DNA from 4 places in the Streptomyces sp. NPDC090083 genome. Region 4 is predicted to be linked to each of the others. Evidence: riboswitches for the same ligand, from Rfam matches in the RefSeq annotation. Region 4 holds a riboswitch; each other region holds the start of a gene.

Region 1 (2,194 bases), on a different contig from region 4:
CCGATATCCCGGGCCGATCGTCGGGCCGGTGCTCAGCGACGGCTGGTCCGGTCGGATCGTCAGCACGCACGCGCCGGATATCCTGCGTGATTTGGCCCGTCGGTTTGGGAACGAACAGCTGGCGCTGTACCCGTGTGCCGCGGAGTCGGAGATCGAGGCGGTGGAGCTGATGTGTGCGGAGAGGATCGAGGATGCGGCGCAGCGGGCCGGCTCGGTCTTTGGGGAGTCGGTGAGATGTGACACCGCACCTACCCCGCTGCTGGAAACCCTCGACGCCCTCGACCGCTGGCTCGTCGGCCGCACCTACCTGATCCGTGACGAAGTCACGGCCGCGGACGTCGAGTTGTGGGTGGCGTTGGTCCAACTCGACACCGTGCACCGCAACCACCTTGAGGCGGGCGTGGTCCAGCGCATCGCCGATCACCCCACCCTGTGGGCCTACGCCCGACGGCTGACCGCCCATCCGGCCTTCGGTACCCATCTCGACCTCGACGGCATCGCCCGCCGCCACCACGCCCAGTGCCGGGGGCTGGAGGCCGCCGGATCGGCCCTCCAGATCCTGGACTGGGCGGCCCATGCGCCCCATTAGAACCAGCCCTGGCCGTTCCATCTGTTGGACCAGCGTTGACATTCGTTCGGGCATTTGTCTTAACTACAGCCAGAACGGTCATGAGTGTCAGCGACAAGCCCTGGCTTGCTGACCGGCAACCCTCGCTCGCGGTGGGGTGCCCCAGGTGACGACCGGACCGGATGACGTTTCGGTAAGCGCGAGGCCCTGCGGGGCCGGAAGAGTGATGGTGACGCCATGTACGCAGCTTCGAGGACGGCCACGTGCCGTTCGCAGGGCTGCGTACTGCCGTACGCGAACCCGCTCGTCGAGGACCGCGCCGTCGATCTCCTGCGCGTGAACAGCGCACTGTGTACCGCACCGGGCCGTGCCCGATGTCGGGGCTGACACCTCCCCGCATCACCTGCCTTCCCTGAGGAACGCCGCCCTCGCGGCGTGCCGTTGTCCGTCCAGCCCCCGGGAACCTCGCCGTCTTGCGCGCCGTCGCGTACCACGGTGATTTCCGGGGTGTCAGATTCAGCCGGAGCCCCTCATGAGTGAACCCCCAGGCACCACCGTGTCCCTGGCCGCGGCGCCACCCGCCGACGCCCCGTCAAAAACCCTGACAGCACAGCGAGTTCAGCCGCTGCGCCGACCCGGCCGCTGGATCGCCACGCTCGCCGTGCTGGTCGTCGTCGCCCAGTTCGTGCACGGCCTGGCGACCAACTCGTTCTACCAGTGGGACCGCTTCGGCTACTGGTTCCTGCGCCCGACGATCCTCGACGGACTCGTCATCACCCTCCAAGTCGCCGCGCTCAGCGCCGTGCTGGGCCTGGCGGGCGGCATCCTGCTGGCCCTGGCCCGGCTCTCGGGAAGCCCGGTGCTGCGCGCCGTGAGCTGGACCTATGTGTGGGCACTGCGGTCGATCCCGCTCATCGTGGTGCTGATCTTCCTCTACAACTTCAGCGCCCTGTACAAGACCCTCAGCATCGGCGTCCCCTTCGGCCCCGCCTTCTTCTCCTTCGACGAGTCGAGGCTGGCCACCGACATGGCCGTCGCCGTCGTCGGACTCAGCCTCAACGAGGCGGCGTACGCGGCCGAGGTGGTCCGCGGCGGCATCCTCTCCGTCGACCAGGGCCAGCACGAGGCGGCCTCCGCCCTCGGCCTGCCGAGGCGCTACCAGTTCCGCAGGATCGTCTTCCCGCAGGCACTGCGCTCCATCACCCCGAACTACGTCAACCAGCTGATCGGCCTGATCAAGAGCACCTCGCTGGTCTTCTACGTCTCGCTGCTCGACCTGTTCGGCTCCGCGCAGACGATGGGCTCCACCTACCCCGGCGACATCGTGCCGCTGCTCCTGGTCGTCACCGTCTGGTACCTGATCCTGACCAGCGTGGTGTCCGTCATCCAGTTCTACGTCGAACGGCACTACGCCCGCGGCGCCACCCGCTCGCTGCCGCCCACCCCGTTCCAGCAGCTCCGCACCGGCCTGACCGACCTGCGGGCCCGGATCCGTCGGGAGACCGCGCTATGACCACCCGCACGATCGAACCGCTGACGGAGATCGTCCCGGCCGCCGTGGAGGTGCACGACGTGCACAAGTGGTACGGCGCCCACCGGGTCCTGGACGGCGTCGACCTGACCGTG
Region 2 (2,194 bases), on a different contig from region 4:
AGTTCCACCCCACGATGCGTTTCGCGGGCGCGGTCCGGCGGGACCTGGGGGTGCCGACCGCGTTCAACCTGCTCGGCCCGCTGACCAATCCGGCGAAGGTCACCTCGTCGGCGGTCGGCTGCTTCGACACCCGCATGGCCGGGCTGATCGCGGGCGTCCTGGCCGAACGGGGCTCTTCCGCCCTGGTGTTCCGCGGTGACGACGGCCTCGACGAGCTGACGACCACGGCCACCTCCCGGGTCTGGAACGTCCGCGACGGCAAGGTCACCGAAGAGGCCTTCGATCCGCGGGACGTGGGCCTGGAACTCGTCCCGGTGGAGGCCCTGCGCGGTGCCGACCCCGAGTACAACGCGGACGTGGCCCGCCGCCTCCTGGACGGCGAGACGGGCCCGGTGCGGGACGCCGTACTGCTGAACTCGGCGGCTGCCCTGGTGGCGCTGGAGGCCGGGGACGGGCCGCTGGCGGACCGGATCCGGGCCGGGATGGACAAGGCGCGGGAGTCGATCGACTCCGGGGCCGCGAAGCGCACGCTGGAGCGCTGGGCGGCGGCGAGCAACGCGTGACCTAGCGGGTCGTCGTCCCGCGATCCGGACACGGGTTGCGGGACGACGATCACCTCGCGTAGGTTTTCCGATCAGGTCATGAGTGACAGTCATGAGGCCCCGGCCGACTGTCCGGCAACCCTCCGTCCGTGGCGGGGTGCCCCGGGTGAAGACCAGGCCGTAGGCAGCGAGGTCTGCGGCAAGCGCGGGCCCCTCGAAAGACACCAGGGGTCCTGGTCATCGAGGGAGCCCTCTGTGAGCAAGCGAATGCGATAGGGCGTCGAGCCCCGCCTCCGCATACCCCCTTCTTCTTCTCCTGCGCCGTAGCCGTGTCGGCTCGCGCAGTGAATTCGCCTGCCTCTCACGGGAGTTCGCCATGTCTGTCACCACCGTTGCCGCCGCCCGCACCCTTTGTGCCCCGCTGCCTGTTCTCGGCCGGGATGTCACCGTCCCGCTCGTCACGGGCGGCGAGGTCACCTACGCGGCGCTCGACTACGCGGCCAGCGCCCCCGCCCTCCAGCGCGTCTGGGACGACGTCGCCGCCTACGCCCCGTACTACGGCAGCGTGCACCGCGGCGCCGGCTACCTCTCGCAGCTCTCCACCGACCTGTTCGAGAACGCCCGCAGGACGGTCGAGGAGTTCCTGGACTGCCGCCCCGACGACCAGCTGATCTTCACCCGCTCCACGACGGACTCCCTCAACCTGCTGGCCGCGGTGCTCCCCGCCGACTGCCAGGTCTTCGTCTTCGAGACCGAGCACCACGCCTCGCTGCTGCCCTGGAAGGACGCCCGGGTCACCTACCTCGACGCCCCGCGCACCCCGGGCCAGGCCGTCGAGACCCTGGAGCGGGCCCTCGCCGCCCGCGACCCGCACGGCCCGGCCCTGGTCTGTGTCACCGGCGCCTCGAACGTCACCGGCGAGCTGTGGCCGGTCCGCGAGCTGGCCGCCGCCGCGCACGCCCACGGCGCCCGGATCGTCCTGGACGCGGCCCAGCTCGCCCCGCACCACCCGGTCTCCGTGCGGGACCTCGACGTCGACTGGATCGCCTTCTCCGGCCACAAGCTCTACGCCCCCTTCGGCTCGGGCGTCCTCGCCGGCCGGGCCGACTGGCTCCGGGCCGCCGACCCCTACCTCGCGGGCGGCGGCGCCAGCCGCAAGGTCACGCGGCGCGAGGACGGGGGAGTGGACGTGGAGTGGCACGACAGTGCCGCCCGGCACGAGGCGGGCTCCCCGAACGTCATCGGCGCCTACTCCATCGCGTCGGCCTGCAAGGCGCTCACCGAGGCCGGTCTCGACACCCTGGTCGCCCGCGAGCAGCACCTGATCGCGCAGGTGCGGGCGGGCCTGGCCGAGGTCCCCGAGGTCAGGGTCCTGTCGCTGTTCGGCGACGACGCCCCGCGGGTCGGCGTCATCTCGTTCGTCGTCGACGGCTGGAACAGCTCCCACTTCGCCGCCGCCCTCTCCGCCGAGTACGGCATCGGAGTGAGGGACGGCCTCTTCTGCGCCCACCCCCTGCTCCGCACCCTGCTGGGCACCGACCCCGGGGCCCAGGGCGAATGCGGTGCCCCGGAGGCGGCCCCCGGCGAGAAGTCCCTCAACGCGATCCGGGTCAGCTTCGGCGCGGGCACCCCGGACGAGCACGTGGAGCGTT
Region 3 (2,194 bases), on a different contig from region 4:
GGGTCATCGAGCTCTCCGGCGGCCGACGGGCCGCCGACCTGGCCGTGATCGGCGACGAGAAGACGGTCGAGGCCGAAGTACGCCGTTACCGCGACGCCGGTGCCACCGAGGTCGTGTTCTCGGGCACCGAGATCGCAGGAGAGGCGGACCGCCGCCGCACCTGGCAGCTCCTCGGCGAACTGGCCGGTTGAGCAGAGCTGTTGGCCCGACATGTCGTAGCCCTGCCCCCGCACCCCGTGACGAAGGAGATTCCTCATGACCACCGAGGCCACCATCACGGACCTCCAGGCCTTCACCGAAACCTGGCTGCGTTGGTGAAGATTCACCGCGAGCGCGGCGGTTCCTGAGCCGGACTCGATCCCGATCCACGGCCCGACTGCCCCCGCAGAGCATCGTTTTCCGCCATTGACGTACGACAGAACCACTCCGTACGATCACGAACGGCATTGAGTGTCAGCATCAAGCCCTGGCTCGCTGACCGGCAACCCTCCCACGCGGTGGGGTGCTCCAGGTGAAAGCCCGGCGGGATCGCCGATGATCCCCGCAAGCGCGTGGCTCCGTGACCGGAGCCGGATCATGTGGAGGACCGATATGCGGCACGGTGGTGACCTCAGCGCTCGCTACGTCGGCGCCACCGTGTTCTCCCGCCTCGCGCGTCGGCGTCACATCGATCTCAAGCGCTCCACCAGCTGCCTCTGTCAGGCCTGACGAACCTTCCCGCCGCAGGCCGCGGGTACGGCACTGCTGTCGCCGCGCCCGCCTGTGTCCGATGACCTCGTCTGTTCTTGATCCCATTTTTTGTCCCGTTCCTTTCCGATCCCCGTCTGCACAGCGCTCCCCGGCACTGGCGTCGCGCCGACCGGGACCGCATGCCCACGCACGGCTGTGCCCTTTACCACGCCCGTGCCTGGTGACACGAGTAGGAGAAGCCCTCCGTGACTGCACTTTCCGATGTCAGAACCTCCCAGTGGGCGGCGCTGACCGCCCTGCTGACCACCAGTGTTCTGCTGACCGCCTGCGGGTCCGGCGGCGGTGATTCCGAGGGCGCCTCCGGACAGCCCAAGTCCGGCGGCACTCTGACCTTCGCGGTCGGCTCCGACTCCGGTTGCGTGGACCCGCAGCAGGTCGGCAGCAACGAGACGATCTACTCGGTGCGCCAGGTCGTGGACTCCCTCACCGACCAGGACCCCAGTACCGGCAAGATCGTGCCGTGGCTGGCGAAGAGCTGGGACGTCAGCTCCAACGCCACGACGTTCACCTTCCACCTGCGCTCCGGTGTCACCTTCAGCGACGGTTCCAAGCTGACCGCGCAGGTGGTCAAGGACAACTTCGACGCGGTGCCGAAGCTCGGCGCCCTGGGGACCCTCGCCGAGGGCTACCTCAGCGGCGTCAAGAGCACCACGGTCGTCGATCCGCTCACCGTGAAGGTGACTTTCAGCCAGCCCAACGCCCAGTTCCTGCAGGCCACTTCGACCCACTCGCTGGGCATCGAGTCGTCGGCGAGCGTCAAGAAGACCCCACAGCAGAAGTGCAGCGACGGGGTGGTCGGGTCCGGGCCCTTCGTGCTGAAGCAGTACGTGCAGAACCAGTCGATCACCCTGGCCAAGCGCACCGGCTACGCCTGGGGTTCCTCGCTGTGGAGCAAGAAGGGCGAGGCGTACCTGGACAAGCTGGTGTTCAAGGTCGTGCCCGAGGCGGGTGTGCGTGCGGGCAGCCTTCAGTCCGGCCAAGTGGACGCTATCAGCAGCGTCGGCAAGGCGAACGAGGCGGCGCTCAAGGGCGGTCAGGTCACCCTCCTGCGGCGCGCCAACCCCGGTGTGGTGTTCGGCCTCGGCCTCAACAACTCCCGCCCGGCTCTCAAGGACGCCAGGGTGCGGCAGGCAATCCTGTTCGCCATCGACCGGCAGCAGATCGCCGACACCGTCTTCCCCACCGGAACCCAGGCGGCGACCAGCGTCCTGGCGCACACCACGCCCGACTACACCGACCTCTCGTCCGGTCTGGGCTTCGACGCGGCCAAGGCCAAGTCCCTTCTGGACGCGGCCGGTTGGAAGACCGGCGGCGACGGCATCCGCGCCAAGGACGGCAAGAAGCTGACCCTGACCGTCAAGTGGTTCCCGAACTCGGCCACCAACCAGCCCGCTCTGGAGCTGGTCCAGCAGCAGCTCAAGGCCATCGGTGTCGACGTGGTCCT
Region 4 (2,194 bases):
GCGTCGAGGCCCACCAGGTGCAGCGCGTCGACCAGCATGCCCAGTTCGACGCCGTACCCGACCGGGAACGGCAGCTGTTCCAGCAGCGAGCGGCGGGCCGCGTACTCGCCGCCGAGCGGCTGCACGAAACCGGCCAGCTGAGGCCAGTGCATGTTCAGCAGCGGGCGGGCCATCAGCTCGGTGACCCGGCCGCCCTGTCCTGCCCTCCGGCCGGAGGCGGGCGGACCCGGCTCCGTGCCGAGCGGCCGGTCGTACATCGCCTTGACGAGGTCGACGCCGGGGTCGGTGAGCAGCGGGCCCACGATCCCGGTGACGAAGTCCGAGGAGAACTCCCTCAGGTCCGCGTCCACGAACGCGACGATGTCGCCGCTCGTCACCAGCAGCGACCGCCACAGCACCTCGCCCTTGCCGGGCACGGCGGGGATGCGGGGCAGGATGTCGTCACGGTGCACGACCCGGGCGCCCGCCGCGGCGGCCACCTCGGAGGTGCGGTCGGTGGACCCGGAGTCGACGACGACGATCTCGTCGACGAGCGGGACCTGCCGCATGAGGTCGTGACGGATGATCGCGACGATCTCGCCGACCGTCGCCTCCTCGTTCAGCGCGGGCAGCACGACGGAGACCGTCTGGCCCGTGCGGTGCTTGGCGGCCAGGATCTTGTGGAGCGGCCGGTCCGTCAGGGACCAGGAGCGGGTGCTCAGCCAGTGCTCGACTTCCTTCAGCACGTTGCGCGGCTCCTCTGCGTTCCATCTCGCGGTTCGGACGGCTCACTCAACTGTCCTGGCCTTCGGTTACAGTCTTGAACAACGCTGATGACCATTACATGTCCGAGGTCGTCGGTGAGACAAATGCATACACAACTGAACACCGCTCATCCAGAGGGGCAGAGGGATACGGCCCGTTGAAGCCCCGGCAACCCTCCAGTCGGTTCTCGCGCACGCGAGGCTCCCGGCTCGGGAAGGTGCCAAATCCGTCTCATGGCGAAACGCGTCGTGAGGAAGATGAGGAAAGGGCCTCGCCTCCATGGTTGCGCAGACTGTTGCAAGCACCACGAACACCGTCGATCTCGGCCCCGCCGCGGCGCTGTCCTGCCGCGAGTGCGGCCACCGCGTCCCCCTCGGCCCGGTCTTCGCCTGCGAGGAGTGTTTCGGCCCGCTGGAGATCGCCTACGACTTCTCGGCCTACGACACCGAAGAACTCCGCAAGCGCATCGAAGCGGGCCCCGCGAACATCTGGCGGTACGCGCCCCTGCTGCCCGTCCCCGCCGACGTGGCCGGCAAGCCGAACATCAACCCGGGCTGGACCAAGCTCGTCCAGGCCGACAACCTCGCCCGCGAACTGGGCGTCGACGCGGGCAAGCTGTTCGTCAAGGACGACTCCGGCAACCCGACGCACTCCTTCAAGGACCGCGTCGTGGCGCAGGCGATCGAAGCGGCCCGCGCCTTCGGGTTCACCACCCTCTCCTGCTCCTCCACCGGCAACCTCGCCGGCGCCGTCGGTGCCGCCGCCGCGCGGGCCGGCTTCCGCTCCTGCGTGTTCATCCCGCACGACCTGGAGCAGGGCAAGATCGTGATGGCCGCGATCTACGGCGGCGAACTCGTCGGCATCGAGGGCAACTACGACGAGGTGAACCGCTTCTGCTCCGAGCTGATCGGCGACCCGGCCGGCGAGGGCTGGGGCTTCGTCAACGTCAACCTGCGGCCGTACTACGCGGAGGGCTCCAAGACCCTCGCGTACGAGATCTGCGAGCAGCTGGGGTGGAGGATCCCGGACCAGCTCGTGGTTCCCATCGCCTCCGGCTCGCAGCTCACGAAGATCGACAAGGGGCTCCAGGAGCTGATCAGGCTCGGGCTCGTCGAGGACAGGCCGTACAAGATCTTCGGGGCGCAGGCGGAAGGGTGCTCGCCGGTCTCCGTCGCCTACAAGGCGGGCCACGACGTCGTCCGGCCGCAGAAGCCGGACACGATCGCCAAGTCGCTGGCGATCGGGAACCCCGCGGACGGTCCCTATGTGCTGGACATCGCCCGGCGGACCGGCGGGGCGGTCGAGGACGTCGACGACGAGCAGGTCGTCGACGCGATCAAGCTGCTCGCCCGGACCGAGGGGATCTTCGCGGAGACCGCCGGCGGTGTGACCGTGGGCGTCACGAAGAAGCTGATCGAGAGCGGGTTGCTGGACCCGACGCTCACCACGG

The links. Region 4 has a riboswitch for S-adenosylmethionine ahead of thrC (threonine synthase). Riboswitches for the same ligand answer to the same signal wherever they lie in the genome.
Region 1: it holds a riboswitch for S-adenosylmethionine, as region 4 does, so the genes downstream of both, ACIPTO_RS42395 (amino acid ABC transporter permease) here and thrC (threonine synthase) in region 4, are expected to answer to the same signal.
Region 2: it holds a riboswitch for S-adenosylmethionine, as region 4 does, so the genes downstream of both, ACIPTO_RS24355 (aminotransferase class V-fold PLP-dependent enzyme) here and thrC (threonine synthase) in region 4, are expected to answer to the same signal.
Region 3: it holds a riboswitch for S-adenosylmethionine, as region 4 does, so the genes downstream of both, ACIPTO_RS42325 (ABC transporter substrate-binding protein) here and thrC (threonine synthase) in region 4, are expected to answer to the same signal.

What each region holds. Positions count from the first base shown of each region.
Region 1 covers NZ_JBIVED010000022.1:79,627-81,820, forward strand. Annotated here, with positions in the region: gene ACIPTO_RS42390 (glutathione S-transferase C-terminal domain-containing protein) at 1-589, shown strand, start outside; SAM riboswitch class IV at 666-774, shown strand; gene ACIPTO_RS42395 (amino acid ABC transporter permease) at 1,101-2,081, shown strand; gene ACIPTO_RS42400 (amino acid ABC transporter ATP-binding protein) at 2,078-2,194, shown strand, end outside.
Region 2 covers NZ_JBIVED010000007.1:8,393-10,586, forward strand. Annotated here, with positions in the region: gene trpD (anthranilate phosphoribosyltransferase) at 1-563, shown strand, start outside; SAM riboswitch class IV at 638-754, shown strand; gene ACIPTO_RS24355 (aminotransferase class V-fold PLP-dependent enzyme) at 919-2,194, shown strand, end outside.
Region 3 covers NZ_JBIVED010000022.1:63,050-65,243, reverse strand. Annotated here, with positions in the region: gene ACIPTO_RS42330 (LLM class F420-dependent oxidoreductase) at 1-191, shown strand, start outside; SAM riboswitch class IV at 443-556, shown strand; gene ACIPTO_RS42325 (ABC transporter substrate-binding protein) at 936-2,194, shown strand, end outside.
Region 4 covers NZ_JBIVED010000002.1:202,034-204,227, forward strand. Annotated here, with positions in the region: gene ACIPTO_RS06725 (glucosyl-3-phosphoglycerate synthase) at 1-725, opposite strand, end outside; SAM riboswitch class I at 869-1,008, shown strand; gene thrC (threonine synthase) at 1,024-2,194, shown strand, end outside.